DNA from 2 places in the Delftia sp. WSY_22 genome. Region 2 is predicted to be linked to the other one. Evidence: predicted binding sites of a transcription regulator. Region 2 holds the regulator's gene; the other holds the start of a gene.

Region 1 (8,490 bases), on a different contig from region 2:
GTGGTCTTCAGGCCACGCAGCCAGGCCAGCTTGTAGGTGTCGTCCAGCTTCTTGCCCGAGGCGCCGGCCATGTAGATGTTCAGGCTCTGGGCCTGGTCGATCCACTTCTGGCGGCGTGCAGCGGCCTCGACCAGCCAGGTGGGCTCGACCTCGAAGGCGGTGGCGTACAGGTTCTTGACGTCCTGGGGCACGCGGTCGATGGGGCGCAGCGAGCCGTCGAAATGCTTGAGGTCCATGACCATCACGTCGTCCCACAGGCCCAGGCGCTTCAGGTCGCGCACCAGGTACTGGTTGATGACGGTGAACTCGCCGGACAGGTTGGACTTTACCGACAGGTTGCCGAACGAAGGCTCGATGGAGGCATCGACGCCGACGATGTTGGAGATGGTCGCCGTGGGCGCGATAGCCACGCAGTTGGAGTTGCGCATGCCGTGCTGGCCGATCTTGGCGCGCAGCGCATCCCAGTCCAGGCGCGAGGAACGGTCCACTTCCACGTAGCCGCCGCGGGCCTTCTCCAGCAGGTTCAGCGTGTCCAGCGGCAGGATGCCCTGGTCCCACAGCGAGCCCTTGTAGCTGGAGTACTGGCCGCGTTCCCTGGCCAGTTCGGTGGAGGCCCAGTAGGCGTAGTAGCAGATGGCTTCCATCGACTGGTCGGCGAACTCGACGGCCGCGTCGCTGGCGTAGGCGATGCGCATTTCATAGAGCGCATCCTGGAAGCCCATCAGGCCCAGGCCCACGGGGCGATGGCGCAGGTTGGAGTCCTTGGCCTTCTGCACGGCGTAGTAGTTGATGTCGATCACGTTGTCCAGCATGCGCATGGCCGTGGTGATGGTCTTGCGCAGCTTGCCGTGGTCGATGGCGCCGTTGGTGATGTGGCGCGCCAGGTTGACCGAGCCCAGGTTGCAGACGGCGGTCTCGGTGTCGCTGGTGTTCAGCGTGATCTCGGTGCACAGGTTGGACGAGTGCACCACGCCGGCGTGCTGCTGGGGCGAGCGCACGTTGCAGGGGTCCTTGAAGGTGACCCAGGGGTGGCCGGTCTCGAACAGCATGGACAGCATCTTGCGCCACAGGTCCACGGCCGGGATGCGCTTGAACAGCTTGAGCTCGCCGGTGTCGGCCTTGGTTTCGTAGGCCGTGTAGGCGCGCTCGAAGGCTGCGCCGAAGAGGTCGTGCAGGTCGCCGACATCGGAGGGCGAGAACAGGGTCCACTGGCCCTTTTCCATGACGCGCTTCATGAACAGGTCGGGAATCCAGTTCGCCGTGTTCATGTCGTGCGTGCGGCGGCGGTCGTCACCCGTGTTCTTGCGCAGCTCGAGGAATTCCTCGATGTCCAGGTGCCAGGTCTCCAGGTACGTGCAGACGGCGCCCTTGCGCTTGCCGCCCTGGTTCACGGCCACGGCCGTGTCGTTGACCACCTTGAGGAAGGGCACCACGCCCTGCGACTCGCCGTTCGTGCCCTTGATGCGCGAACCCAGGGCGCGCACGCGCGTCCAGTCGTTGCCCAGGCCGCCGGCGAACTTGGACAGCAGGGCGTTTTCCTTGATCGACTCATAGATGCCGTCCAGATCGTCGGGCACCGTGGTCAGGTAGCACGAAGACAGCTGCGAGCGCAGCGTGCCGCTGTTGAACAGCGTGGGCGTGCTGCTCATGAAGTCGAAGGAAGACAGCAGTTCGTAGAACTCGATGGCGCGCGCGTTGCGGTCCTCTTCCTGCAGCGCCAGGCCCATGGCCACGCGCATGAAGAAGGACTGGGGCAGCTCGATGCGCGTCTTGCGCACGTGCAGGAAGTAGCGGTCGTACAGGGTCTGCAGGCCCAGGTAGTCGAACTGCTGGTCGCGTTCGGCCTTGAGGGCGGCAGCCAGGCGGGGCAGGTCGTAGTTCAGCAGCTCGGGGTTGAGCAGCTCGTTGTCCACGCCCTTCTGGATGAAGCCGGGGAAGTAGGCGGCGTAGGCCGACTGGATGTCGGCAGGCTGCACGTCATGGCCCATGACCTCGCGCACGATGGTGTGCAGCAGCAGGCGGGCGGTGACGTAGGTGTAGTCGGGGTCCTTTTCGATCAGCGTGCGCGCGGCCAGGATGGAGGCCTTGAAGACTTCTTCGATCGGCACGCCGTCGTACAGGTTGCGCAGCGTCTCGGCAACGATGGGCGCGGCCTGGATGTCGGCATTGAGGTTGCGGCAGGAGGCCTCGATCAGGGCCAGCAGGCGGGCCTGGTCCAGCGGAACGCGCTGGCCGTTGTCGGTCACATGCAGCACGGGGGCGGGCGCGGCCGCAGCGGCGGCAGCGGCCTCGGCGGCCTTCTTCTGCTCGGCACGCTCCTGGTTGCGGCGGTCGCGGTACAGCACGTAGGCGCGCGCCACGTCGTGGTGGCCGCCGCGCATCAGGCCCAGCTCGACCTGGTCCTGCACGTCTTCAATATGGAAGGTGCCGCCGCCCGGACGCGAGCGCAGCAGGGCGCGCACCACGGCCTGGGTGAGCTCGTCCACGGTCTCGCGCACGCTGGCGGAGGCAGCGCCCTGGGCGCCGCGCACGGCCAGGAAGGCCTTGGTCAGCGCGACGGCGATCTTTTGCGGGGTGAAGGGCACCACGTCGCCGCTGCGGCGGATGATCTGGTAGCCGTCCTGCACGGACAGGTGATGGGCGGAGGAAGGATTGGCAGCATCACCGTGCGCAGCGGGAGCCAAAGAATTCAGTGCTTCTTGCATGAGTTTCCTCAACGGGTGTTTGTGGATAGAACGGACGCGGACCTGCACTGGGGGCAGGCTTGCTGGGAGATGGAATCGATGGCCGGATGTGCACACCGTTTTCACAGGGTGTGCACAGCTTGTGAACACTAGATATGGTGTCCGGCGTGCTCTCAGGCACTACCTGTAGTGTATCGCCGTCTCATGTACACGGGGTACTCACGGCCGGAAAACCGCTGTTTGCGCTGCGCCAAAACAGTGCCCAGCATGCAAGCCCATAGCAGCAGATCACCGCTGCGCGGTGGCTGGCGGGCGATGGCCTGTCGCAAGCCGCTACAGCCTTGCCGCTGCGCCGGTCGGACCGCCGAAAGCCCCATGAACAGTGGGGCTGCGACACATGCGTGAATTTGTAAAAAAAGATCAGGCCGGCCCGGCGTGCGCCTGCGCGCCACATGGGTTGCTTTCTGGATTGACAGCGCACTTTTCCTGGGCCTGTGGACAAGCCGGCCTGCGTGCAAGGCCTGGCGCAGTCCGGCAGGAGGGTGTGTGCTTACGTGGAGGGCTGGCCGGCGCGGGGCGGCAGCTGCCAGTTCGCCGTGGCCTGGTGACGGGACAGCAGCCCGCGCAGCCGGGGCCAGTCGAAGCCGGGGCCGGGATCGCGTTTGCGGCCGGGCGCAATGTGCTCATGGCCTGCGAGATGGGCGACGGGGTAGCGTGCGGCGATGGCTTCGCACAGGTTCTCCAGGGCCGCATATTGCGCCGGCTCGAACGGCAGTCCCTCCAGGCCTTCCAGCTCTATGCCGATGGAGTCGTCGTTGCAGCGATCCTTGCCGCGCCAGCTGGAGGCGCCCGCATGCCAGGCGCGCGCGTCACAGTCCACAAATTGCCAGACCTCGCCCAGGCGCGTGACGAAGAAATGCGCCGACACCTCCAGGCCGCGTATGCCCTGGTAGTAAGGATGGGCGTCCCAGTCGAGCTGGTTGGTGAACAGTTGCTGGACCGCCCCCGTGCCGTACTCGCCGGGGGGCAGGCTGATGGAGTGCACGACGACCAGATCGACCAGGGCCTGGGCCGGGCGCTCGCCGAAGTTGGGCGAGGGCAGGTGGCGTGCCTGTTGCAGCCAGCCGCCTTGCCAGGTCCAGGCCGGGCCCATGGTCGTGGTGGCTGGTGCCTGCGGATCAGGCTTCGCCATGGCCGCCTCCGTCCGCCTCGGCGCTGGCGTCGCCGGGCAGGGCGATGTTCAGCCGGTCGATGCGGTAGCGGATCTGGCGCAGGCTCAGCCCCAGGCGTGCGGCCGTGGCCGTGCGGTTGAAGCCGTTTTCCTGCAGCGCCTGCACCAGGATGCCGCGCTCGCGCTCGTCCAGCCAGGCCTGCAGGTCGCGGGGCAGCTCCATGTCGGCAGGCTCCGGCGGCGGTGCGGCGCCGTCGTGCGCCTGGGTCTGCGCCGATGCGGGTGGAGCCGGCGGAGTGCCGCAGGGCAGCTGCATCTCGGGGTCTATGCGCAGCGGCCCTTCCTCGCCCAGCGTGATGGCGCGGTGCAGCAGGTTCTCCAGTTCGCGCACATTGCCGGGCAGCGGCAGGCGGGCGATCTGCTCCAGGGAACGCTCGTCGATCTCGGGCATGGGCAGGCCCGACTCCTGCGACAGCCGTGCCAGCAATGCACGGCACAGCGCGGGCAGGTCCTCGCGGCGCTCGCGCAGCGGCGGAAGAAGGACTTCGATGACGTTGAGGCGGTAGTACAGGTCCTGGCGAAAACGTCCTGCCTGCACGTCGGCGGCCAGGTCGCGGTGGGTGGCGCTGACGATGCGCACGTCGGCCGCTTCCTCCTGCGCCGAGCCCAGGGGGCGCACGCGGCGTTCCTGGATGGCGCGCAGCAGCTTGGCCTGCATGGGCAGCGGCAGGTCGCCGATTTCGTCGAGGAACAGGGTGCCGCCGCGTGCCGCCTGGAAATAGCCGTCGCGGTCCTGGGTGGCTCCGGTATAGGAGCCCTTGCGGGCGCCGAAGAACTCGGCCTCCAGCAGGTTTTCGGGGATGGCGCCGCAGTTCACGGCCACCATGGGGCCGTGGGCGCGCTGGCTGCAGGCGTGCAGGGCACGCGCCACCAGCTCCTTGCCCGTGCCCGACTCGCCGTGCACCAGCACCGGCGCCATGCCGCGCGCCACCTTGGCAATGCGCTGCTTGACGGCCTGCATGGCGGGCGACTCCCCAACCATGGCGTCGAGCGCCCCGCCGCCGCTGAGCACGGGGCTTGCGGCCGACGCCGCCGAGGGGCTGCGCGCCGGCATCACGCCGGGGGGCGGCACGCCGCCCACGCCCTGGGCGGCCGAGGCCACGACCAGGCGGAACTGCTTGAGGTCCACGGGCTTGGTCAGATAGTCGAAGGCGCCCGAGCGCAGGGCTTCGACGGCATTTTCGGCCGAGCCGTAGGCGGTCATGACCACGCAGCGTTCTCGCCGCTGCTGGTTGCGCAGGTCCTGCAGCAGCTCCATTCCCATGCCGTCGGGCAGGCGCATGTCGGTGATGACCACGTCGAAGCGCTGGGTCTGCAGCTGTTCGCGCGCCTCGCCCACGCTGGCGGCGGTTTCCACGCGGTAGCCTTCGCGCAGCAGGGTCAGTTCATAGAGGGTGCGCAGATCCGGCTCGTCGTCCACGACAAGAATCGATGCGGCAGCGGGCAGGGAGTTCAAGGGCATCACACCACAATCTGGTCAAACAGGGAGGCCGGCAGAGCCGATGCGGCGCCGGCGCGGAACACGATGCTGAAGGCATTGCCCTCGACAGGGCCGTGCGGCGCGGGCCGCGACAGCCGCTGGTAGCTGATGCCTGCATCGTAGCGCTGGCACAGCTCGCGGCAGATGTACAGGCCCAGGCCGCTGGAGCGGCTTTCCGACGAGAAGAAGGGCTCGAACAGATGGCGCTGCACCGTGGGCTCCAGTGCGGCGCCGTCGCTCCAGACCTGCAGCCAGATCTGGCCTGCGGCCGGCGCGCCGGTCAGCACCTGCAGCGTATGCGGCTGCTGGGCGTTGCTGCGGTAGCGCTGGGCGTTGTCCAGCAGGTTCACCAGGATGCGGCGCAGGTGCTCGCCGTCGAACACCACGGTCCTTGCGCGCGCGTCCAGCAGCAGCTGGATGCTGCGCGCAGGCTGGCCCTGGGCCTGCCACTCCTGGCAGGCCTGGGCCACATGCTGGTCCAGGTCCAGCAGGCCGGCGTGGGCCTCGCCAATGTGCTGCTGGGCCCGCGCGATGTTGAGCACGTCCTCGACGGTGCGCGCCAGCCGCTCGGCGTTCTGGCCCACGATGCGGCACAGCTGCTGCTGGGCCGGGTTCTGCGCCAGATCTTCTGCCAGCAGGGCGTTGGCCTGGGTGATGGCGGCCAGCGGATTGCGGATCTCATGGGCCACGGCGGCGGACATGCGGCCCATGGAGGCCAGCTTTTCCGTGCGCAGCCGCGCCTCCAATTCGCGCAGGTCGTGCAGAAAGACCACGCACAGCTGCTGCAGCAGCGCGGGCTCGGCGGCATCGGTGGCGTCGGACGGGGTGGCGACCTCGGTCAGCCAGGTTCGCAGATGCAGTCCCGTCATGCCTTCCTGGCCTATGGACTGCAGATGGATGGCGGCCGATATCGGCAGGTTCTGGGCAAAGCTCTGGGCCACGGCATCCTGCAGCCGCTGCCAGCCTGCGTGTTCCTTGAGGGCGAAGGGCAGGGCATGCGCGTCGGACAGTCCCAGCAGGTGCAGCGCGGCCGGGTTGGCCTGCCGCACGCGGAATTGGGGATCAACCACCAGCACGCCTTCGCCCAGGTGGCGGATCACCAGGGCATTGACCTGCTCCTGGGCCTGGGCCTTGCGGCTGCTGTGCTGTGCCAGGTGCCGCTCGCGCCGCACGCGGCGCGCCAGCTCGTGCGTCAGATAGGCCACGGCGAAATAGCCTGCGCAGGCAAAGCTGGCCTGGTAGTAGGCCTGGGTACTTTCTATGCGGCCCGCCAGGTCCTGCCATGCGACCCAGCCCAGGGTCAACAGCGTGACGCTGGCCGTGGTGGCCAGCGCCAGCGTCAGATTGCCCAGCACGGCCGAAATCAGGATGGGGATGGCCAGCAGGGCCGAGTAGTTGAGCGGGCCTGTCTGCAACACCTGCAGCAGGCAGATGGCCGCGATGTCCACGCCGATCACGGGCAGCCAGTGCACGCCGACGCGGGCAGAGGGCGGCTGCTCGCGTGCGGTCAGCCGCACCAGCAGCGTCAGCCCCAGGTAGCCCAGGCAGACCAGCCAGACCAGGGGATTGCCGCCGGGCTGCACGCTGAGCAGCGCCAACTGCAGCAGCAGCAGCGCAGTGGCGATGAGAACGCGGCCCGTCAGAAATCCCTGCCACAGCCGGACGAAGGGGGCGTTGGCGTCGTGCGGCGACTGCGCCGTGGCCTCGTCGATGGTGGGCGGCTGGGAGCGGGCGGCGTCCTGCATGCTCAGCGCCGTTGCGCCAGGGCCCGGTGCTCGGCGCTGCAATAGCTGCGGCCTGCGGCCTCGATGGCTTCGCTGCGCGGCAGGTGCAGTCCGCAGTGCGCGCATTCGACCATGTCCTGCGGTGCCGCCAGCGGCGCGTTGGCCGGGTTGCGAGGCGCAGCCGCCTGGCGCCGCTCACGGGCCTCGGTGCGGCGCTGGCTGCGCCAGACGCCGACGGCAATGACGATGACGATCAGGACCAGCAGGTACTTCATGCGGCGCGCTCCAGCAGCACTTCCATCACGAAGCGTGATCCCGCATAGGCCAGCAGCAGCAGCGCGGCGCCCGCGTAGAGCACGCGCACGGCGCTGCGGCCACGCCAGCCAAAGCGCGCACGGCCGATCAGCAGCACGGCAAAGGTCAGCCATGACAGCAGCGAGAACACCGACTTGTGGTTCCAGACCCAGGCCTTGCCGTAGAGCTGTTCGCCGAACAGCCAGCCTGCGGCCAGCGTGGCCGTGAGCAGCACGAAGCCTGCGGAAACGAAGCGGAAGGTCAGGCGCTCCAGCGTGAGAAGGGGCAGGCCGCTGTCATGCCCGCCACCGCCCAGCCGCATGTGCTGCTCGGCGCGTGTCATCAGCGAGGCATGGACCACGGCGGCGGCGAACAGTCCGTAGGAGGCAATGCCCAGCGCCAGGTGCAGCGGCAGCCAGGGCGAGGCGTTGACATGCAGGGGCGTTCCCGGAAACAGCGCGGCCAGGAGCACGGCGGCCGTGCCCAGCGCTGACAGCGCCAATTGCGCGCGCATCTTGGGGAACAACTGCTGTTCGACCCCATAGACGGTGAGCACCAGCCAGGCCGTCATGGACAGTGCTGGCGCGAACCCGAAGTGCGGCTGTTCCCCGAGCAGGCCCCAGGCCAGGGCCAGGGCGTGGAGCACCCAGGCCAGGCGCAATGCGGCGCGGGCGCCAGCATGGCTGATGCGTCGGGCACCGGCGGCCGGCACGGCATAGGCCACGGCTGCGGCAAGCGCCAGCATCCAGCCCAGGGGCGATGCGTTGGCGGAAATCAGGGGGACGGAGAGCATCTTTCTATGATAGCTGTGGCTTTCCTGCCGCCGGTTGTGCAGGCTCAGAATCCGGGCGCCGTGCCGTGGTTCGGAGCGCACTTTCTTCAGGGCTCGATGGCTGCCTCGATGCGATTGCGCCCCAGGGCCTTGGCCTGGTAGAGCAGGCCGTCCACCTTCTGCAGCCAGGTTTCCAAAGGCGCGGCAGACGGCTGCCGCACGGTGAGTACGCCGCAACTGACGGTGAGCAGCGGCGCCGTGGGAGAGGCGGCGTGGGCGATGGACAGGCGCAGCACTTCCTGGCG
Region 2 (8,490 bases):
TTCTTGGCGAGCTGGTGCGAGGGATGGGTATCGAGCAGCGGGTGGCCCACGCGGCCCACCAGCGGATGGCTGGCCAGGAATTGCACCACCTTCTCGGTGTTGCGGATATGGCGCTCCATGCGCAGCGGCAGCGTCTCTATGCCCTGCAGGATCAGCCAGGCCGTGTGCGGGCTCATGCAGGCGCCGAAGTCGCGCAGGCCTTCGCGGCGTGCGCGCAGAAGGAAGGCGCCAGTGCTGCTTTCCTCGCTGAACACCATGTTGTGGAAGCCGTCGTAGGGCTCGGTCAGCTCCGGGAAGCGTCCCGACTTTTCCCAGTCGAAGCTGCCGCCATCCACCACGATGCCCCCGACCACGGTGCCGTGGCCCGACAGGAACTTGGTGGCCGAGTGGTAGACGATGTCCGCGCCATGCTCCAGCGGCTTCATCAGCCAGGGCGAGGTCAGCGTGGAGTCCACCAGCAGCGGCACGCCGGCTTCATGGGCTATGGCGCTGATGGTGGGAATGTCGAGCACGTCCAGGCCCGGGTTGCCCACCGTCTCGCCGAAGAACAGCTTGGTGTTGGGGCGCACCGCGGCGCGCCAGCCGTCGATGTCGCCGGGCTTGACGAAGGTGGTTTCTATGCCGAAGCGCGCCAGCGTGTAGTGCAGCAGGTTCTGCGAGCCGCCGTACAGCGCCGTGCTGGCCACGATGTGGCTGCCCGCGCCCATGAGCGTGGCCACCGACAGGTGCAGCGCCGCCTGGCCGCTGGCCACGGCGATGGCGCCCACGCCGCCTTCCAGGGCCGAGACACGCTGCTCCAGCACGGCATTCGTGGGATTGGAGATGCGGCTGTAGACGTGCCCTGGGCGCTCCAGGTTGAACAGCGAGGCCGCATGGTCGCTGGACTCGAACACGAACGAGGTCGTGAGGTGGATGGGCGTCGCGCGCGCACCGGTGGCGGGGTCGGGCTGTGCGCCCGCGTGCAGCGCCAGAGTGTCAAAGCCGGGATCCGAGTAGCCGGGCATTCCTGTCTCCATGGTTGTCAAGGCAAGCGGGCATTGTGGGCTATATTTCCCGGCAGACATGGGCTTGCCGCAACCACGGCGACACAGACAATCTTGGAGATACGGCATGAAAGTAAGTGACATCCTGCGCGTCAAGGGCAACACCCTCTACACGGTGTCGCCGGACGAAAGCCTGGCCAGCGCGGTGCAGGTGATGTCCGAGCGCGATATAGGCTCCCTCGTGGTCATGGAGCACGGCGACGTGGTCGGCATGCTGACCTTCCGCGAAGTGATCCAGGGCTTTGTCAAGCACGGCGGCGTGGGCGAGACGCTGGTGCGCTCGGCCATGGACGACGCTCCCATGACCTGCACCATGGAAACCGACATGGACGAGGTGCGCCGCATGATGCTGGACCGCCATGCGCGCTACATGCCGGTGATGGACAAGCGCATGCTGATGGGCGTGATCAGCCTGTACGACGTGGCCAAGGCCGTGGTGGACAGCCAGAACTTCGAGAACCGCATGCTCAAGGCCTATATCCGCGACTGGCCCGAAGGCGAGCGCCAGGGCGCGGACTGATCATCCGGTCGCGGCAAGACCGTCCCTGCCCATGCGGCAAGGCCTGCGACCGCAGAACGCGGCGCAGGCCTTGGCTTTTTACGGGCGGGCGCAAGCCCGCTCAATGCACGCTGCTGCGCCGGGGCTTGAGCAAGGCGCTGGGCGGCACGGCATAGGCCTGCCTGAAGACGCGGCTGAAGTGCGAGAAGCTGGTGAAGCCGCAGGCCATCGCCACATCGGTCACGCGCCGCGCATTGTCGGCCTGCAGCAGCAGGTGGGCCTGGGCCAGGCGCTCGTTCCAGAGCCAGCGGCTGGGAGTCAGTCCCTCGGTGGCGAACAGGCGCGCCAGGCTGCGCAGCGACATGCCCAGGCCCTGGGCCACCTGCAGGGGCTTGAGCTCGGGGTCATCCAGCCGGGCCCGCATGTACTGCTTGGCCTGGGCAAGCCGGTTGCGGGTTCTGAAATCATCGGGCCTGGCTGAGACCAGCAGCATGGTCATCAGGGTGGGGTGAAGATTCTGGTCACCGGCATCCTGTTGAAGGATGGGTGAAGGCGGTGGAGTGCTGCTCGCAGGATCGCTGCGATCCTGGCGTTGCGTTGAGCCGGAAGAGGTCTGCATTTCACGAATCTCCCGCAAGTTGCGGCTGGTGCCTGAGGGATGGTCCGCAGGCGGTTGAAGAACAATGTTCTGTAATTCTAGCTATCAATATTTGTAATTTGATAGTTTTATTGTTTCTTTGCAGGAGATGGCAGCCTGCGCAATGCACCGCTGCAGCGGGAGCGGCGCCTGGGGGCGACCCGGGCATAATCATCGGCCTATGAGCGGCAACACCTTCGGAACCCTATTCACTGTCACCAACTTCGGCGAATCGCATGGCCCGGCCATCGGCTGCGTCATCGACGGTTGCCCGCCTGGCATGGCACTTAGCGAGGCGGACATCCAGCACGACCTGGACCGCCGCCGCCCCGGCACCAGCAAGTTCGTGACGCAGCGCAACGAGCCGGACGCGGTGGAAATCCTCTCGGGTGTCTACGAAGGCCGTACCACGGGCACGCCGATCGCTTTGCTGATCCGCAATACCGACCAGCGCAGCAAGGACTACTCCAACATTGCGCAAAGCTTTCGTCCCGGCCATGCCGACTACGCCTACTTCCAGAAGTACGGCATCCGTGATCCGCGCGGCGGCGGCCGCTCCTCCGCACGGCTGACGGCGCCCACGGTGGCGGCCGGCGCCGTGGCCAAGAAGTGGCTCAAGGAAAAATTCGGCACCGAGTTCCGCGCCTGCATGACCCAGGTGGGCGAGCTGTCGCTGCCCTTCGAGAGCTGGGAGCATGTGCGCAACAATCCCTTCTTTGCGCCGGTGGCCGATGTGTCCCGCTACGAGGAATACATGGATGCGCTGCGCAAGTCGGGCGACTCCTGCGGCGCCGCGCTGCGCGTGCAGGCCAGTGGCATGCCGGTGGGCCTGGGCCAGCCGCTGTATGACCGCCTCGATGCCGACGTCGCCTACGCCATGATGGGCCTGAACGCCGTCAAGGCCGTGGAGATCGGCGCGGGCTTCGACAGCGTGGTCCAGCGCGGCACCACGCACGGCGACTCGCTGAGCCCCGAAGGCTTTCGCAGCAACAACGCCGGTGGCATCGTGGGCGGCATCAGCACGGGCCAGGATCTGGAGGTGCGCATCGCCATCAAGCCCACCAGCTCCATCATCACGCCGCGCGAGTCCATCGACACCCAGGGCCAGAGCACCGAAGTCATCACCAAGGGTCGCCATGACCCCTGCGTGGGCATCCGCGCCGCGCCCATCGCCGAAGCGTTGCTGGCCCTGGTGGTGATGGACCACGCCCTGCGCCACCGCGCCCAGTGCGGCGACGTCGATTCAGGCCTGGCGCCGATTCCTGCCGCGGCGCCCTGAAAGCGCTGCCAGGACGCCAAAGAGAAAGCCGCCCAAGGGCGGCTTTCTTGTGTCCTGCCGGCCTGATCAGCCGGGATTGCGGACTTCATCCATGACGTTCTTGAAGTCGTCCACGTCCTCGAAGCTGCGGTAGACGCTGGCGTAGCGGATGTAGCCGACCTTGTCGAGCAGCTTGAGCTCGCGCATCACCATCTCGCCCAGGCGGCTGGAGAGCACTTCGCGCTCGCCCAGGTTGCGCAGCCGTTCCTCGATGCGCTCGATGGCGGCATCGATCTGCTCCGTGCTCACGGGACGCTTGCGCAGCGCAATCTTGAACGAACCCAGCAGCTTGGCGCGCTCGTACTCGATGCGCCGCCCGTCCTTCTTGACGATGGCGGGGAAGCTGACCTCGGGCCGCTCATAGGTGGTGAAGCGCTTGTCGCAGCCGCCGCATTGGCGGCGGCGGCGGATGAAGCCCCCATCCTCGGCCTCACGGGTCTCCACGACCTGGGTGTCCGGGTGGCTGCAGAACGGGCACTTCATGGCAGGCCTCTATGCGCTCAAATCAGGCGCCGTAGACCGGGAAGCGGGCCGTCAGCTCGGCCACCTGGGCGCGCACGCGGGCCAGGTTGGCTTCGTCGCTGGGGTTCTCCAGCACGTCGGCCAGCAGGTTGGCCGTCAGGCGGGCTTCCTCTTCCTTGAAGCCGCGCGTGGTCATGGCGGGCGTGCCCACGCGGATGCCGCTGGTGACCATCGGCTTTTCGGGGTCGTTGGGGATGGAGTTCTTGTTGATCGTCATGTGGGCGGCACCCAGTGCGGCTTCGGCCGCCTTGCCGGTGATGCCCTTGGCGCGCAGGTCCACCAGCATGACGTGGCTTTCCGTGCGGCCGGAGACGATGCGCAGGCCGCGGGCCGTCAGCGTTTCGGCGACGACCTTGGCATTCTTCACGACCTGCTCCTGGTAGGCCTTGAACTCGGGAGACAGTGCTTCCTTGAAGGCCACGGCCTTGCCGGCGATGACGTGCATCAGCGGGCCGCCTTGCAGGCCGGGGAAGATGGCGCTGTTGATGGCCTTCTCATGCTCGGCCTTCATCAGGATCACGCCGCCGCGCGGGCCGCGCAGGCTCTTGTGCGTGGTGGTGGTGACCACGTCGGCGTGGGGCACGGGGTTGGGGTACACGCCCGCGGCGATCAGGCCGGCGTAGTGGGCCATGTCCACCCAGAAGATGGCGCCGACTTCCTTTGCGATCTTGGCGAAGCGCTCGAAGTCGATGGCCAGGGCGTAGGCCGATGCGCCGGCCACGATGATGCGGGGCTTGTGCTCGCGCGCCAGCGCTTCCATCTTGTCGTAGTCGATGGCTTCTTCGGCGTTCAGGCCGTAGGAGACCACGTTGAACCACTTGCCCGACATGTTCAGCGGCATGCCGTGCGTCAGGTGGCCGCCTTCGGCCAGGCTCATGCCCATGATGGTGTCGCCGGGCTTGGCAAAGGCCATCAGCACGGCCTGGTTGGCCTGGGAGCCGGAGTTGGGCTGAACGTTGGCTGCCTCGGCGCCGAACAGCTTCTTGACGCGGTCGATGGCAAGCTGCTCGACCACATCGACGTTCTCGCAGCCGCCGTAGTAGCGCTTGCCCGGGTAGCCTTCGGCGTACTTGTTGGTGAGCTGGGAGCCCTGGGCTTCCATCACGGCGGGCGAGCAGTAGTTCTCGCTGGCGATCAGCTCGATATGTTCTTGTTGACGCAGGTTCTCGGCCTGGATGGCGGCAAAGACTTCGGCGTCGACTTTCTCGACGGTATTGGTGCGTTGAAACATGGCAGTCCTGTGAACTTGAAATTCCCTTGAGGCCAAGGGCTGCCCAGGCGAACGGCGGAACACTCCAGATCCCGCGTGCGCATGGAGGCTGGGCGGTACGCTCCCCGGTGGTTCACAGAAGGTGGTTCTTTTCAGGCCTTCTGCTGGTTTCCACGTCAGCGGCAGCGGTGCGTGAAGCGGCTGCGCCTATCGCCAGTTGCGTACCCCGCTAGTGTAGCTGAGCTGATGGAGCCGAAGACAGGCGAGGGGCGTTGGCAAAGCCGCCTGCCTGGCAGATCAGCGGGTGCAGGCAGGCATGAAAAAAGCTGGCCTTAGCCAGCTTCGTGCGCCATGTCGGTGGTTCCGGTTACAGCGCCGGCTCCTGTGTCTGCAGGGCCACCTGTTCGGTGCGCGCGGACATGCTGCTCGAGCTGACCGGCACTGCCGGGGTGCCAGCGGACGCTGCCGAGGCCGCAGGTCCGGCTGCCTCGGCCGTGGATGTGGCCGGCTTGGTGGCTGCGATCTGGACGGCCTGCTTGGGCTGCTCGATCTTGGCGGTCATCAGCGGCACGGCACGCAGGCCGGCGGCCATGCGCAGGCGCTGGTGCTCGGCCAGCACCTTGGCGGCATAGCCGCCGTCGGTGGGCAGGTTGGCCGCGCCCACGTAGTAGCGCAGGCCACCTTCGATGGAGCCGGCGCGCTCAATGCACTCCTTGAGCACGCGCACGCCCACGCGCAGATTGCTGACGGGGTCGAACGCGGCGTTCTGGCCGCCGAAGTTCTCGTACTTGTCGGTATGCACCGTGGTCATCACCTGCATCAGGCCCTGCGCGCCGACAGCACTTTGCGCGAACGGATTGAAGCTGGACTCGATGGCCATGATGGCCAGGATCAGCGTCGGGTCCAGGCGGTTGACCTTGCCCAGGTCGTAGGCCTCGCTGACCAGTGCCGCGATGGGCTCGGGCGCCACGCGGTACTTCTTGCTGAGCCAGAAGGCCACGGCCGCCTGATCCTTGGGCAGGTTCTTCGGGTTGGTCGCCGTCGCGCGGTCGCTGGCCGCGAGTTCGACGGGCGCACCCAGCTCGGCCATCTGGCGAGCGGTCAGCCAGGAGCGCAGCTGGCTCTCTCCGGCATCGCGCAGGTCGGGACGGGCGAACAAGGTAATGGCCAGGAAGGCCACAGCCAGGCCCAGAAGGGCGAAGCTGTTGTGGATGATGGCAAGAAAACCGTTGGCCACATCGATGGCGAACGTTCGCGCGGCGGCGAAAAATTTTCCTGACGCTGGCATAGCTTTTTCCTTTCTAGGGGCACCAACCCGAAACGGCCTTCGCCGAAGCGAAGGCCGGTGAGGCTGACACCCTGGATTGGGTGCTGCGGATCCGGGAGGCTGGCGCTTGGTGCACCGTTGCGTTGTAGGCCTGCGGGATCTGCTCAGTCGTGAGGCAGCAGAAACAAAAAACGCTCTATTCGAGCGCTGGCGGATTCTAGGAGCTCACCAAATACACGGTCAACACTATGAATTGCGTTTGTTAGATCGATGAATAATAACAAACCATGGATGCAAACACAGTTTCTGAGTGTTTGAGAGCAGGTTGCGTGCTACCGATGTGGGGCGCTTGCGGCGGTTGTACAGGGCTTCATGAAATTGCAATGAAATGCAAAAGCACTGGCAGGCCTGGCCTGCGTCCTTCTATATTGGAGGCGACTGCTCCTGCAGTCGTCTCGCCAAGGTGGAAGACGGGTAAAAGTGGTGTTCGATGGTTCGGGCACAGTCGTTCAAGTCTTCTTCCGCGGCCTTCCTGGAAGCAATCTCTTGCTTCCGAGCAGCAAGGACCATCCTCTCCTTGACTGCGGAAAACGGCCAGGACTTGTGCCTGCCGTAAAGCCCGGAAGCCGGTTCAAGGCTTCCGGGCTTTGTCGTTCCAGGGTGACTGCAACGTCAAGAAATGTGCGGTGATGCGGGTTGAGGTCTTGCTGCCAGCCCAATTTCTGATGCAATGCAGCCACCGCTGCGTCCTCTGTCCAGGATGGCGCCGTACTAGTTATTAGAGCCCCATGCAATTTCTCTTCAAGCACCGCTGGCTGCGCAGGCTGGCCATCGCCTTTGCAGCGTTTCTTTTGCTGTGGCTGCTGCTGTGGGCGCTGGTGCCCGTTGTCGCCAAAAGCCAGCTGGAAAAGCAGGCATCGGCCAAGCTGGGTCGCCAGGTCCATGTGGGGGCAGTGGAGTTCCGGCCCTGGTCGCTGGAGCTGACCCTGCGTGATCTGCGCATTGCCAAAAGCCAGCCGGCGGGCGCAGGGCAGGCAGAACCCGCGCCGTCGTCGCCACAGCTGCAGGTCGACCGCATCTATGTGAATGCCAGTATCCAGTCCCTCTTCAGGCTGGCGCCTGTCCTGGATGCCATCGAGGTCGATGCGCCGGTGCTGCGCCTCACGCAGCAGAGCCTGGGGCACTTCGATGTGGATGATGTGCTGGCCCGGCTGGCCGAGCCCAGCGATACGCCGCCGGCCAAGCCCTTGGGCTTTGCGCTGTACAACATTGCGCTGCGCGACGGCCGCGTGCAATTGCAGGACGATGTCCAGCAGCGTGAGCACATGCTGGATCAGCTGCAGCTGAAGCTGCCGTTCATCAGCAATCTGGAGTCCAAGCGCGAGATCAAGGTGCTGCCGCACCTGTCCTTCGCGCTCAATGGCAGCCGCTTTGAATCCAGTGCCCAGAGCACGCCTTTCACCGACCAGCGCCAGACGGCCGTCGATCTGAGCTGGCAGGGTGTGGACCTGACGCCTTACCTGGGCTATGTGCCCGCCAATGCCCCCGTCAAGCCGCGCTCCGGCGTGCTGGATACCAATCTGCACATCTCCTTTGAGCAGGCCGAGCAGGCCGTGGTGCGGATCACCGGCGAGGTCAGCCTGTCCGGTGCCGAGTTGCTTGACCGCGATGAGGCGCCCCTGCTGCGTTTCGAGCGCCTGGCGGCCGTGCTCAAGAACGTGCAGCCCCTGCAGTCGGTGGTGGAGCTGGAGTCCGTGCAGTGGAGCGCTCCAGAGATTTTCGCGGCCCGTGATGCGCAAGGCCGCATCAACTGGATGGCGATGGGCAGTCGCTCTGCCTCCGATTCCAGGCCGGCAGTGGAAAAGCCTGCCTCCGATGCGCCCCAGCCCTGGAGGGTGAGCCTGGACAGGCTGGCCATTTCCGATGCCACGGTGCATTGGCGCGATGCGTCGCCCGGCGCAGGCCAGTCGGGTGCGGCGCTGCAGGCGCGCCAG

The links. Region 2 encodes NrdR, which represses ribonucleotide reductase genes. Its sites were predicted from a motif close to CACNANATNTNGTG; they were not measured.
Region 1: the regulator NrdR is predicted to act here: its motif matches at 2,832-2,845, upstream of ACF8NF_RS08475 (ribonucleoside-diphosphate reductase subunit alpha).

Annotation. Positions count from the first base shown of each region.
Region 1 is NZ_JBICKN010000014.1:78,216-86,705, forward strand. Features, by position in the region: gene ACF8NF_RS08475 (ribonucleoside-diphosphate reductase subunit alpha) at 1-2,705, opposite strand, end outside; gene ampD (1,6-anhydro-N-acetylmuramyl-L-alanine amidase AmpD) at 3,235-3,876, opposite strand; gene ACF8NF_RS08485 (sigma-54 dependent transcriptional regulator) at 3,863-5,377, opposite strand; gene ACF8NF_RS08490 (sensor histidine kinase) at 5,377-7,140, opposite strand; gene ACF8NF_RS08495 (PP0621 family protein) at 7,143-7,394, opposite strand; gene ACF8NF_RS08500 (inner membrane protein YpjD) at 7,391-8,206, opposite strand; gene ACF8NF_RS08505 (diguanylate cyclase) at 8,293-8,490, opposite strand, start outside.
Region 2 is NZ_JBICKN010000006.1:5,691-14,180, reverse strand. Features, by position in the region: gene ACF8NF_RS00760 (O-acetylhomoserine aminocarboxypropyltransferase) at 1-1,004, opposite strand, end outside; gene ACF8NF_RS00755 (CBS domain-containing protein) at 1,111-1,563, shown strand; gene ACF8NF_RS00750 (helix-turn-helix domain-containing protein) at 1,664-2,035, opposite strand; gene aroC (chorismate synthase) at 2,361-3,458, shown strand; gene nrdR (transcriptional regulator NrdR) at 3,525-3,980, opposite strand; gene glyA (serine hydroxymethyltransferase) at 4,003-5,250, opposite strand; ZMP/ZTP riboswitch at 5,285-5,460, opposite strand; gene ACF8NF_RS00730 (lytic transglycosylase domain-containing protein) at 5,597-6,517, opposite strand; gene ACF8NF_RS00725 (DUF748 domain-containing protein) at 7,285-8,490, shown strand, end outside.